DNA from 3 places in the Mycobacterium sp. SMC-11 genome. Region 2 is predicted to be linked to each of the others. Evidence: predicted binding sites of a transcription regulator. Region 2 holds the regulator's gene; each other region holds the start of a gene.
The links. The regulator LexA, encoded in region 2, represses DNA repair genes until DNA is damaged. The targets are predictions, from matches to a motif close to CGAACANNTGTTCG.
Positions count from the first base shown of each region.

Region 1: ACKY0X_RS10600 (HNH endonuclease signature motif containing protein) is a predicted target of LexA. The motif match lies at 2,930-2,943, and genes of this name have one in related genera.
Region 3: ACKY0X_RS08365 (DUF222 domain-containing protein) is a predicted target of LexA. The motif match lies at 1,548-1,561, and genes of this name have one in related genera.

Region 1 covers NZ_CP176430.1:2,277,166-2,281,601, reverse strand. Annotated here, with positions in the region: gene ACKY0X_RS10630 (M15 family metallopeptidase) at 1-242, shown strand, start outside; gene ACKY0X_RS10625 (MTH1187 family thiamine-binding protein) at 235-549, opposite strand; partial or broken gene dtd (D-aminoacyl-tRNA deacylase) at 602-1,032, shown strand; gene ACKY0X_RS10615 (DUF2834 domain-containing protein) at 1,079-1,507, shown strand; gene ACKY0X_RS10610 (hypothetical protein) at 1,748-1,897, shown strand; gene ACKY0X_RS10605 (hypothetical protein) at 1,894-2,199, opposite strand; gene ACKY0X_RS10600 (HNH endonuclease signature motif containing protein) at 2,948-4,432, shown strand.
Region 2 covers NZ_CP176430.1:2,849,796-2,854,231, forward strand. Annotated here, with positions in the region: gene ACKY0X_RS13390 (proteasome assembly chaperone family protein) at 1-786, shown strand, start outside; gene ACKY0X_RS13395 (peroxynitrite isomerase) at 795-1,280, opposite strand; gene nrdR (transcriptional regulator NrdR) at 1,316-1,780, opposite strand; gene ACKY0X_RS13405 (LysM peptidoglycan-binding domain-containing protein) at 1,926-2,426, opposite strand; gene lexA (transcriptional repressor LexA) at 2,640-3,326, shown strand; gene ACKY0X_RS13415 (nuclear transport factor 2 family protein) at 3,329-3,781, shown strand; gene ACKY0X_RS13420 (LGFP repeat-containing protein) at 3,782-4,436, opposite strand, start outside.
Region 3 covers NZ_CP176430.1:1,783,534-1,787,969, forward strand. Annotated here, with positions in the region: gene ACKY0X_RS08360 (ankryin) at 1-100, opposite strand, end outside; gene ACKY0X_RS08365 (DUF222 domain-containing protein) at 146-1,534, opposite strand; gene ACKY0X_RS08370 (N-6 DNA methylase) at 1,733-3,190, shown strand; gene ACKY0X_RS08375 (restriction endonuclease subunit S) at 3,187-4,359, shown strand; gene ACKY0X_RS08380 (exonuclease domain-containing protein) at 4,359-4,436, shown strand, end outside.

The DNA of each region.
Region 1 (4,436 bases), 570 kb from region 2:
TCGACGTGACGACCGCAGACGCGTATGGGCGGCTGTCAGAGATGGGCACCGGATTCGATGACTTCTCGCCGGCTGCAACGGCATTCGCCGACGGAATCAGCGCCCGCGCCGCGGCCGAGCGTGCCGCCCTGCGCGACGCGATGGGTGCCGGTGGCCTGGCCGTGTACTCGGGTGAATGGTGGCATTTCAACGGCCCCGGCGCCGACGTGGGCCGCCCGATCCTCGACGTGCCGGTCAATTAGGTGGCGGCGCCGCCAGGTGACGTTCCACCGATTCGACTTTGGTGTGCATAGCGTCGACCGCGCCGTCTCGCCAGTCGGCTTTGATCACCGTGCTGACCCGAGGTGAGCGGGCCGCTACCGCTTCCACCGCCCGTTGCACCACGGCCATCGCCTCGGCCCAGCTGTCGCTTTCGATCACGGTGAACATGGCATCGGTGCGATTGGGCAGTCCCGATTCCCGAACGACCCGCACCGCCTCGGCGACGATCTCGCCGACTCCCTCCCCCACGCCGAGCGGCGTTACCGAGAACGCAACCAAGACCGACACGTCATTCACCCCTCTCGACAGCGTCACCGCGAGCGTACCTAGCATCGAGGCCGTGCGAGTTCTGGTCCAGCGTGTCTCATCGGCCCGCGTCAAGGTCGACGGTCAGACGGTCGGAGCGATCGAACCGGACGGCCAGGGCCTACTCGCACTGGTCGGCGTGACCCACACCGACGATTCCACCAAGGCGCAGCGACTCGCCGAAAGCTTTGGCAGTTACGCATTCTCGATGGCCAGAAGTCGGCAGCCGATGTCGGCGCGCCGATTCTGGTGGTCAGCCAGTTCACGCTCTACGCCGACACCGCCAAGGGCCGGCGGCCATCGTGGAATGCCGCCGCGCCGGGTCCGGTCGCCGAACCGCTGGTCGCCGAGTTCGCCGAGACCCTGCGCGGGTTGGGCGCGCAGGTGGCCACCGGGCAGTTCGGGGCACATATGCAGGTGGAACTGGTCAATGACGGTCCGGTGACGGTGCTGCTCGAGCTCTGAGGCGAAACCGCTCTACGCCCAGTGCCGTGGGCGCTAACGTGGCCCGATGAATACAGCTGCCAAGGTCCGTTACGGCGGGTACGCCGCGATCGCCGTCGCCGCGCTCGTCGCCACCTGGAGCCAGAACCTGGCCTACCAAGGAACCGACTCGTTCTTCTCCCGGTGGCTGCCGGACACCGCGGTGACACCGGCGTCCCGCTCGATCACCGCCGACATCCTGATGCTGTTTCTGTCGGCGGCGGTATTGATGGTCACCGAAGCCCGCAAGCACAACGTGCGGTTCGTCTGGGCCTACATCTTCGGCGGATTCCTCACGGCGATCAGTTTCACCTTCCCGTTGTTTCTGATCGCCCGCGAACGTCGGCTGGCCGCCGAGGGCGCCTCGGCACCCCGCCTGGGTGCCCTTGATGCGGCACTGCTGGCCGTGGTCACCCTGGTGCTGGCGGGCGCAACGCTGTGGGTCGATACCCGATAGCGCGCGCCCGCATACTGCCTCGTATCACGTTGCGCGCATAAGGGGTTCGTTGCCTCGCGGCCCGTCAGCTCAGCCTTAGCCCTACGGCAGGGGCACTGGACAACCCGCCCGTATCAGGCGTTCAAGATCAGCATCTGGAATCGGCGGCCGTATTCGATCTTCTACGATTTCGACATCGGCACCCGCTGCCTGTTCGAAATCGACGGCCTGCTCTACACCGACCAAGTCAGCGCAGTCCGCATGTACTACGACGAGTCCACACCGAAAACCTTCGACATCACCATCGGCACCGGCGGCGATATGGAAGACCCCCTCGGACAAGTCGTCCGCACCATACAAACCATGTGGAACGCCATCGGCACCATATTCGGGAGCAACGACCTCTTCTAAGGCGCACCCGGCGGGAAATACGTACAGGCCAAGTCATCAACCCGTCCGTCAGCCAGAGCCCCAAAGTGCTCGATGCATTCATCCCGGCCACCGTCGGGGTACTTGCAGGTCACGAAGGCTTCCAGAAAAACATTTCCACGACGACTTTGGCAGCGCACGTTCATCTTGACCATGCACTGGTTATACGCATCAAGGGTTTCCACGTTGGCTAATGCGGTGCACGTTTCGTCGGCGTGAACCGGTGCCGGTGCTGCGATAAACAATGCGGCCGGCGCCACGGCGAGTAGGGCTTTGTTCCACACGACTCGTCTCGTTAACGCGGCTCCGCGCCGGATTCTGGTGCCGGAGCCGGCTCGGAACCAGGCGGGACGTACGTACAAGTGTGGCTGACAATCTGTGCGCCGCTGCTGAACGGGGAGGGATCAAGGTGTTCGATGCAGTCATCCCGGCCGCCGTCCGGGTAGCTGCAGGCGACGTGGACTTCCACATAAAAGCGTCCAGCGTACACGCACGACACGTCCATCTTCTTCGTGCACGCTTTATACGCGTCAAAGTCGGGTGCCAACGCGGTGCATGCACCGTCGGCGTAAACCGGTGCCGGTGCTGCGATAAGCAACGCGGCCGGAGCCACCGCGAGTAGAGCTTTACCCCACACGGGGCGTCTCCTTCGCTGGCTACCGCTTGCGTATGCCTTGCGCGTCATTGCGTTCCTTTCGTCCTGATCACCGAGTGAGGAGGGGTTGATGCAACCGCATATCGACGTCCACGGTCGGTTGGTCCTTCCTGAGATTCCTGAGCCGGGCCCGGATGCACACCCGCTCGATAAAGCCATGTGGGCCATTGCCGATGCCCTGAATTGTCCAGTATCACCCGACGGCACCATTTACTACTTGCGGTTTCTCGATCGACGTCTACCAACCGCCTGCCGTCGCGGACGAGCCGTTTCCAGAACCTTCCAGCCGTGGCCACAGTTATCCACAGTTGACGATTCTGCTAACAGGTTTGGGTCAGCCGACTTTTCTGTCGGTCGGTCGAACTAGTGTTCGATACATGGGCAGGAATGCGATCGCGGATCGGGACACCATTCTGGGGTGCCTCGACGCGATCGAGACCGCCTATGACCAGCTCGCAGAATGCTCGCTGGATGCCTTAAGCGCCGACGACTTGATGGCGGTGCTGGCCCGCCGGGAAGCGTTGGCGTGGCGGGCGCCGGTGGTCGATCACCGGATCCTGGCCCGGTTGGTCACCGACGGCGATCCGGGCGCTTTGGGGGCGTGCTCGCTGACCAAGGCATTGGCCGAGCGGTTGCGGATCAGCGGCGCCAGCGCGCGGCGTCGGTTGGCCGAGGCCGCCGAGCTCGGGCCACGCGCCGCGGTGACCGGGGAACCCCTGGAGCCCGCGTTGCCGGAACTGGCCGCCGCACAGGCTCTGGGTCGGATCGGGCCGGAGCATGTGGCGATCGCCCGCAAGGCCTTGACGAAAATACCGGCCGCGGTCAGTGCTGCCTACCGTCAGCGAGCCGAGCGCGACCTCGCGGTACTGGCAACACAATTCGCGCCGGAAACCTTTGCCCGCCTGGCCGATCACCTAGTAGCCGTACTCGATCCCGACGGAGACTTCACCGACCGGGAACGCCTCGCGAAGCGCGGACTGCGCCTGGGCCGCCAAGACGTCGACGGGATGAGCACGCTGTCGGGCAAGATCACCCCAGAACTGCGCGCCACCCTCGAGCCGATCCTGGCCAAACTCGCCGCCCCCGGGATGTGCAACGCCGCGGACGAGCACCCGTGCATCAGCGGGACACCGAGCCAAGAACAGATCCAGCGCGACAATCGCCGCCCCGACCAACGCACCCACGACGCGCTATTGGCCGCCGCCCGCGCCCTACTGGCCTGCGGCGATCTCGGCCAACTCAACGGCCTACCGGTGACCGTCATCGTCACCACCACCCTGGCCGAGCTACACGTCGCAGCCGGCCACGCACCGGTGACCGGCCCCCGCACCACCGGCAAAGCACACACGGCCGGCGGATCGCTCCTCCCCATGTCCGACCTACTGCGGATGGCCGAGCACGCATACCACTACTTGAGCGTGTTCGACGGCAAAGGGCGCGCGCTCTGGCTGGGACGTAGCAAGCGGCTCGCCTCAGCAGATCAACGCATCGTGCTACATGCCCGAGATCGCGGCTGCACGAGACCCGGCTGCACCGTATCGGGGTATTTGTCCCAGGCGCATCATCTCGAAAAGGACTGGGCCCACAACGGAAAAACCGACGTCGACGCCCTCGCGTTGGCGTGTGCACCCGATAACCGGATGGCCACCGAACAAGGCTGGACTACCACCCTCGGACACGACGGCCGCGTCGCATGGATTCCCCCACCGAAACTTGAACGCGGCCAACCCCGAGTGAACCCGTTCCACTTCATCGAAGCCGTCATCGACTACCACACCCGGCCCAACCCGACACCCGACAAGGCCGGCGATCTACCCGAGGAACTACCACCGCCGATCAACGATTGGCCCGAAGCGGGGTGACCGC
Region 2 (4,436 bases):
AGCAACCTGGACAGTGAGTTGGTGGCGTCGTTCGCGATCGATGACCTGCTCGACTACCGCTCGCGGCGGCCGCTGATGACGTTCAAGGCCGACCACTTCACCCACTACACCGAACCCGAGCTGAGCCTGCACGCGCTGCGGGACAGTGCGGGCACGCCGTTTCTGCTGTTGGCGGGCATGGAGCCCGACCTGAAGTGGGAGCGGTTCATCACCGCGGTGCGACTGTTGGCCGAGCAGCTCGGGGTGCGCCGGACCATCGGCTTGGGCACCATCCCGATGGCCGTCCCCCACACACGGCCGGTGACGCTGACCGCACATTCCAACAATCGCGACCTGATCAGCGAATTCACCCCGTGGATCACCGAGGTTCAGGTTCCCGGCAGCGCATCCAACCTGCTGGAGTACCGGATGGCTCAGCACGGCCATGAGGTCGTCGGCTTCACGGTGCATGTGCCGCACTACGTGGCCCAGACCGACTACCCCGAGGCAGCCGAGGCGCTGCTCAAGCAGGCCGCGCAGACCGGCGCGCTGGAACTGCCGCTGAGCGACCTCCGTGACGCCGCGGCCGAGATCCGTTCCAAGATCGACCAGCAGGTCGAAGCGAGCGCCGAAGTGGCCCAAGTGGTCACGGCCCTGGAACGCCAGTACGACGCATTCGTCACCGCCCAGGAGAATCGCTCGTTGCTGTCCCGCGACGAAGAGCTGCCCAGCGCCGACGAGCTCGGTGCCGAGTTCGAGCGTTTCCTGGCGCAGGAGGCGAAGAAGAACCTCGACGGCGACGACTGAGGTCCGGGCTACTCGGTCCGACGAAGCGTGGCGGTGAGGTGGTTCTGCGCGGGCTGGCCGACTGCGCCCATGTCCAGCGTGTACGACAACTCATCGCCGTCGAGGCGATAGTGGCGGCCCAGGACGGTCACTTCTTTGGCCGTCGGCGCCAGCCCGATCGTCGGCGCGGACATCTGTAGGTCCACGCCGTTGGCTGTGACCGTGTAGCTGCCTACCTCGATCTCGGTGATACCGCTGGGATGCGCCAGCACCCACTCGATCTGACCGGGTTGCGGCACCCGCAGGTAGCCGGTCTCGGCATGCAGGGGCAGGCCATCGGCGGGCGACTTGGTCTTCTGGCTGTACACCAGGAACGGCTTGCCGACGTGTGAGAACACCACCTCTTCGAGGTAGTCGAATGACGCGATCGTGGGATACACCCCGGATCCCTGGCCCGACCAGGTGCCCAACAGCGGGGCCAACTCCACAAGGTTCGGATGCAACTCGGGTGCCATGGCGCCAGCGTAGTGCGCGGTGACGCCCGCACGGCTCAACTGGTGCTGGGCATCTCGCGGTGTTCGCGCAGGGCCTCGATCTCCCGCTCGAAGTCGGCGGCCGAGGAAAAGGATCGGTACACCGAGGCGAATCGCAGGTAGGCGACTTCGTCGAGTTCACGCAGCGGACCCAGGATTGCCAGGCCCACCTCGTGGCTGGGAATCTCCGGCGAACCTGCCGCTCGCACAGCGTCTTCCACCTGCTGAGCCAGCAGATTCAGCGCATCGTCATCGACCTGGCGGCCCTGGCAGGCCCGGCGCACGCCGCGCATGACCTTCTCCCGGCTGAACGGCTCGGTGACGCCACTGCGTTTGACCACGGCCAACACCGCGGTTTCCACCGTGGAGAATCGGCGACCGCATTCCGGACAGGACCGACGGCGCCGAATGGCCTGGCCTTCATCGGCTTCGCGGGAATCCACCACCCGGGAGTCTGGATGGCGACAAAACGGGCAGTGCATTGCCGCTCCTTCGCCGTGCCGGGAACCCGCACCCTCAGACAGCTGGGGCACCGTGGGCCATTGGGACAACTGCGAGCGTACCTGCGCGGGTTCCCGGCGGCGCTGCGCAGTCGCCGCGAGCGGCGACCGAAGCGACACGGCGACCTCAGCCCAGCGGAGCGATCAGCGTCTGGCCGGCGTCCAGGGCCACCGACTCCAGGCTGTTGAGCTCGCGGATGCGCTCGATGACCTGTCCGGCCGGCGCGTCCGGTGCGACGCGGGCCGCCAGGTGCGCCAGGCTCTCGCCGCTCTGGACGCGCACCACGCCGAGCTGGTCGGGCACCGCGGAGGCACCGCCGGCTGCTGCCGCGCCGAACTGGGCGATCAGCCCGAGCCACACAGTGATACCGGCGGCGACCAGAGCCAGCACGACGGTGGTCGCCGGGGTGATGGCCTTGACGGGCTGCGGCCGGTGCGGCGCACGGGACATCAGCACCCCGGAACCGCGGTGCCGTAGCGGGGCGCCGCCGGGCCGCGGCCGGACCAGCCGCGCCGGCTGGGTGCGGATCGGGTATGCGCGGCCCGAGGTCCGAGGACCGCGATGCAGCTGGGCCCGCTCGTTGCGGGTCTGCTCGAACGTCGGGGCGATCGTCTCGATGAGCATCATGTGCGGTTCTCCCTCACTCGGCGTCGGCGACCCTGTTCGCTCGACTGTTCGAATACTAATCGATTGTATGTTCGATGTCCGAACACGTGATCGAATCGTTGTCGAAAACATTAGCGAAGGGGTCCGACAAGTCGTCGACGCTTTCGAACGCCCGCGCGACACACCTCGAACACATGTTTGATTAATCGCAGCTATGCGACTAGATTCGCCCCCATGAGTGACAGCAGCAGTAACCCGGCGGGCCCGGACTCAGCGCTGACCGCGCGGCAGCGCACGATCCTGAACGTCATCCGCGCTTCGGTGAACGAGCGGGGTTACCCGCCGAGCATCCGCGAGATCGGCGATGCCGTCGGGCTGACCTCGACCTCCTCGGTTGCTCATCAGCTGCGCACGCTCGAACGCAAGGGCTATCTGCGCCGTGACCCCAACCGGCCCCGCGCGGTCGACGTCCGCGGCCAGGACGACATCACCGGCGCCGTCGAGGCCGCGCAACGCACCGAGTTCGCCGGTTCGGATGCGCTGCCCGAGCCCGCTTTCATTCCAGTTCTGGGCCGGATCGCGGCCGGCGGGCCGATCCTGGCCGAGGAAGCCGTCGAGGATGTCTTCCCGCTCCCCCGCGAGCTGGTCGGTGAAGGTGAGCTGTTCTTGCTCAAGGTGGTCGGCGAATCGATGGTGGACGCCGCGATCTGCGACGGCGACTGGGTTGTGGTGCGCCAGCAGAACGTCGCCGACAACGGCGACATCGTGGCCGCAATGATCGATGGCGAGGCAACCGTCAAGACGTTCAAACGCACCGGCGGTCAGGTCTGGCTGATGCCGCACAACCCCATTTTCGATCCCATACCCGGCAACGATGCGGTGGTGCTGGGCAAAGTCGTCACCGTCATCCGCAAGGTCTGATCATGTTCGCGCCGTGCCCACCGTTCGATGCGGAGTCGGCGCGACAGAAGGTCCAAGCCGCCGAGGACGCCTGGAACACCCGGGATCCCGCACGTGTGGTGCTGGCCTACACAGAAGACTCGGTGTGGCGCAACCGGGACGAGTTCCTCACCGGGCGCGCGGAGATCGAAGCATTTTTGCGGCGCAAGTGGGCCGCCGAACGTGACTACGCACTACGCAAAGAGCTGTGGTGCTACCAGGACAACCGGATCGCGGTGCGCTATCAGTACGAATGCTGCGACGCCGACGGCCAGTGGTGGCGCAGCTACGGCAACGAGCTGTGGGAGTTCGCCGCCGACGGCCGAATGAGCCGCCGCGAATCCAGCATCAACGACATCCCGATCACCGCGGCGCAGCGGCGCCTCTTCGGCCCGCGCCCGCAGCGCGAACGCGACCTGCCGCTGCCGCTGCGGTGATCAGCCGGCCCTGGTGAAGCCGTTGAGCCGCGCGGCATCCTCGGTGGCGAACCAGATCTCGGCGAGGGTGTCGTCATACAGCGCGTTCTGCGGGGTGTAGTAGAGCCCCGAGCCGATGTTCGCCTTGATCGGGTAGCCGTTCGGCTGCTGATACGGGTCGTCCAGCGGCAGGTGCATCACCGGGTGTACCGATTCGTCGATACCGAAGTTGCGCGGTTCGCCACCACCGCCGAAGGTGCGGGTGTCCGTGCCACCGCCGAACCTACGGGGCTCTGCGACAGCGCCGAACCCCCGTGGGTCCGCCCCGCCACCGCCGTGCCCCACGGCATGCCGACCGGTGCCGAAATCTTCTTCGGTCACCACCCGGGTGGGGGCGGTGTCGGTGTCGTCATCGTCGTCGACCTCCGCCTCGCTTTCGTGCTCGCCGTAGTGCAGCCACGGCGCATCCGGAATCGAGGAGACGGGCAGTTCGGGCTCGGACGCGTACGGCGCGGCGGAGGCGCCGTAGCGACTCGGAAGCCGGACGGTGCCCTCGTGCTCGCGGTGATCGTCGCGGTGGTCGTCGCGCCGGTCTTGGTGGGCCCACTGCTCGTCATCGTCGTCGTAGTCGTCGGCGACCGGGGCCGGCACTGCAACCGGCGAGCCCGGCAGCACA
Region 3 (4,436 bases), 1.1 Mb from region 2:
GATAAAGCGCGGCCTGTGCCTGCCGGTTGCCCAGCAGTGAGCTGTCCATCACGCCCGGCCACAGCGGCGCGTTGTTGCGGATCTCGGCATAGGTCGTCACGGTGCCATCTTCTCGCGGTTCGGGCTCGGATGCCTGATGTCGCGGCTATGGATCTGCGTCGTCGTCGAGAAGTTCCTCGGGATGGTGCAGATGGTTGATCCGTGGTGGGCTGGTGCCGTCGGTCCAGGCCAGGCGGCCTTGCTCGGTGACCACGGTCTGTAGATCGCCACGGGTGGCACCCCCGTGGTCGCCGCCGCAAGCGAAATGGAGCTCGTCGGGATTGGTGCGCCCGCCGTGTGCCCAAGCGGTCGAATGGTGAACTTCGCAGTGGTAGCCGGGCTCCGGACAGTTCGGTCTGGTGCAACCGCGGTCGCGGGCGTGGCAGATGATCCGGTGATCCAGGGTGGCGATGCGCTTGCTGCGGCCCAGATACAGCGGCCGCTCCGAGTGGTTGTCGAACACCGCGAGGTAGTGAATCGAGTTGGCCGCCATCCGGATCAGATCACGCATCGGCAGGCGGCTGCCACCGCCGGTGCGGGCCGCAGGCGGCATCGGGATGTCCGGGTCAGCCATGGCGCGGACCGCTTGGTCGAGGTCGGCGAGTTTGGTGACGGCGATGACGGTCACCGGAACGCCGCGGTGAGTGCCCATGGCGCCGGACTCGATGCCATGACGCAGGGCCAGCTTCAGTGCGTCGTGGTCTCGTTGCCCCGACGACCTGGAATCGCGTTCTGGTGTGCCCTCGGGCTTGCGGTGGCCGGGGCGAACCGCAGCGATGGCTGCTTCGAGGTAGGCGCGAGTTTCCGGGTCGATACAGCCGTTCAGCTTGCTCATTCCATCGGGACCTTGACGGCCCAGGACGAGGTTGCGCCGCCGTGCCCGGTCCTCATCGGTGAAATTGCCGTCGGGATTGAGGTGATCGGCGATGGCGTGCCCGATCGCGGTCACGAAGACGGCGTCCTGTTCGGTGGCGTGGCGCACCAGAGTCCGTTCGGCGGCCTCACGATCGGCCGGTGCGACTTTTGCGGGCAGTTCGTCGAGGGCCTTGGTGACCGCTTTGATGTGGTCATCGCCGATACGGCCGTCCTCGACAGCGGCGGCGACTTCGGGAAGTTCGGGTGGGGTCGGGGAGCCGGTCAGATTGCGCCGCGGCCGGATGCGCGCCGCGATGCGGAAACGGCGCCGGACCTCGGCCCGAGTGATGCGCAGGCGTGACCACAGCAGGTCCGTGATCTTGGTGTCGGCGGGCAGTCGGGGGTCGTCGGGGCCGTCGGCGGGATCGGCGATCTCGCCGAAGATGCGGTAGGACAGGCCGCGATTGACTCTGTGCTGGGTTTCGAGGCGTTCGGCAACTTCCACGCGAAACGCGTTGCCGACGATGTCGGTGTCGGCGCAGCGGAGCCGGGCCTGGGCGTCGTCGATCAGTGTCAGGTCCGCGCGGACGGCCGCACGGGCCGCCGCGGCGGGGGGAAGGACCTGATCTGGCTGGGACACATCCCCAACGTATCGAACAATTGTTCGAATGCTGGGGGTCGAACGATCGCCTGTGGATCAATCGGGCAACTGTGGATGAAAGCGGCCGGAACTGCGGCGCGCCCGCCGGCGTGCATGTCACCGGTTCCGTTCCTGTCGGTATTGCCCTATATACAGTGCTGTTCAACCTTCGACGGCCGCAGACAGGTGGGTGCAGCAGTGATAACCGGTGAGCTCAAGGGCAAGATCGACCGGGTCTGGGATGCGTTCTGGTCCGGCGGCATCTCCAACCCGCTGGAGGTCATCGAGCAGATCACCTATCTGCTGTTCATCCGCCGGCTGGACGATCTGAACACGCTCGCAGAGCAGAAGGCGCGCCTCACCGGCGCCAGTGACGGCATCCTGTTCGGCGAGAGCCAGCAGCATCTGCGTTGGTCCAAGCTCAAGCATGAAGACCCGACGCTGATGCACAAGATCGTCGCCGACGAGGTCTTCCCGTTCCTCCGCGGCCTGGGCGGCGACGGATCGACGTACTCGGAGCACATGCGCGACGCGCGGTTCACCATTCCCACCCCGCAGCTGCTGTCGCGAGTGGTGGACCTGCTCGACGACATCCCGATGGATGACCGCGACACCAACGGTGATCTCTACGAGTATCTGCTGTCCAAGATCGCCTCCGCCGGCGTCAACGGGCAGTTCCGCACTCCGCGACACATCATCAAGGCCATGGTTGCGATGACGGCGCCGCGGCCGGGCGACGAAATCTGCGACCCCGCCTGTGGCACAGCCGGATTCCTGGTGGCTGCCTCGGAGTACGTCCGCGATCAGCACCCCGGCGTACTAACGAACGCCGAGCAGCGGCAGCACTTTCACGCCAGCATGTTCCACGGCTACGACTTCGATGCCACCATGCTGCGCATCGGCAGCATGAACATGCTGCTGCACGGGGTGGAATCACCGGACATCCGGTACCGCGACTCGCTGTCTGAGGGCGCCAGCGAGGATGCCGAGAAGTACACGCTGATCCTAGCCAACCCGCCGTTCGCGGGTTCGCTCGACTACGAGTCGACGTCCAAAGACCTGCAGCGCGTGGTCAAGACCAAGAAGACCGAGCTCCTGTTCCTAGCGTTGTTTTTGAAGCTGCTGAAGCCGGGTGGCCGGGCAGCGGTGATCGTGCCCGACGGGGTGCTGTTCGGATCATCCAAGGCGCACAAGGAACTTCGCCGGGTGCTGGTGGAGGAGCAGAAACTCGACGGAGTGGTGAAGCTGCCGTCGGGGGTGTTCAAGCCGTACGCGGGGGTGTCAACGGCGATCCTGCTATTCACCAAGACTGACTCCAGTGGAACTGACAACGTTTGGTTCTACGATGTGCAGGCCGACGGATTCTCGCTCGATGACAAGCGCAACCCGGTGGAGGCAAACGACCTGCCAGATGTGGTGGAGCGGTGGGTGTTGCGTGATGGTTCCGAACTCGAACGAGCACGTACCGAGCAGTCCTTCTGCGTGCCCAAGGACGACATCGTCGCCCAGGGCTATGACCTGTCGCTGAACCGGTACAAGGAGATCGTGCACGACGAGGTCGAGCATCGGCCGCCGCTGGAGATCATCGCCGAGATCGAGAAGTTAGAAGGGGAGATTTCGGCGGGGCTGGCGGACTTGAAGGCGATGCTGTCGTGAGGCGGGTGGCCTTGGGGGAAGTCGTGGATCTCCGCGCTGGTATCGGCTTTCCGCCCGCGCTCCAGGGGCGTAAGAGCGGTGAGTATCCGTTCGCCAAGGTCGGAGACATATCACGGCACGGACGCAATGGAGCGCTATACATCGATACCGCCGACAACTTCGTCAACGACGCAGATCTCGCTGCGCTCAAGAGCAAGCCAATTCCACCTGGCAGCACACTCTTCGCCAAGATCGGCGAAGCAATCCGGCAAAACCACAGAGTCATAGTTGCTAGACCGATGCTCGTCGACAACAACGCCATGGCTGCGACGCCTACGTCGCAAGTCGACTCAGGCTATCTTTTCCGGTTTCTGCAGTCGGTCGACCTGTACCGGTATGCGACGTCGACAACGGTTCCCTCCCTGCGGAAGAGCGACCTCGAGCGGATCGAACTGCCCCTCCCGCCCCTCTACGAGCAGCGCCGCATCGCCGCGATCCTCGACCAGGCAGATGCGCTCCGGGTCAAGCGGCGCGAAATGATTGCACAATTAGACGAACTCGCACGGTCAATCTTCCTTGAGATGTTTGGCGACCTTCGGCCCAGCATAACCCTCGGCGAGTGCGCGGACATTCAAGGTGGCTTGCAGGTCACGAGTAAGCGCCAAGGTTTGCCTCTCGCGCTGCCCTACTTACGCGTTGCGAATGTCTACCGCGGTCGATTGGAACTGACGCAGGTCAAGAGCATCAACGTGACGGAGTCGGAGGCGGCTCGAACCAGGCTGGAACGGGACGACCTTTTGTTCGTCGAGGGGCACGCTAATCCTGATGAAGTTGGTCGAGTGGCAGTGTGGGACGGGTCGATCGTCAGTTGCCTGCACCAGAACCACTTGATTCGCGTACGTTTGCATGACGGGGTCTTGTTACCTCAGTTTGCGGAATCCTGGTTCAACTCCAGGTTGGGAGCGTGCCATTTCCGGCGTGCCGGCAAAACTACGTCGGGTCTGAATACCATTAGTGCGAATGTAGTCCGGAGTGCTCCGATCCCGGCGCCTTCGCTAAGCCAGCAGCGAAGTTTCAACGGTCGGGTTGAACGAATACGTTCTGAAGTTCGCGTATGCAGGAAGTCGCTCAGCGCACTCGACGCCCTCTTCGCCTCCCTCCAATCCCGCGCCTTCCGAGGGGAACTCTGATGTCCTTCGCGGTAATCGATTTCGAGACAACAGGGTTCGTTCCGGAACGCGCCGACCGCGTTGTCGAGGTCGGGATT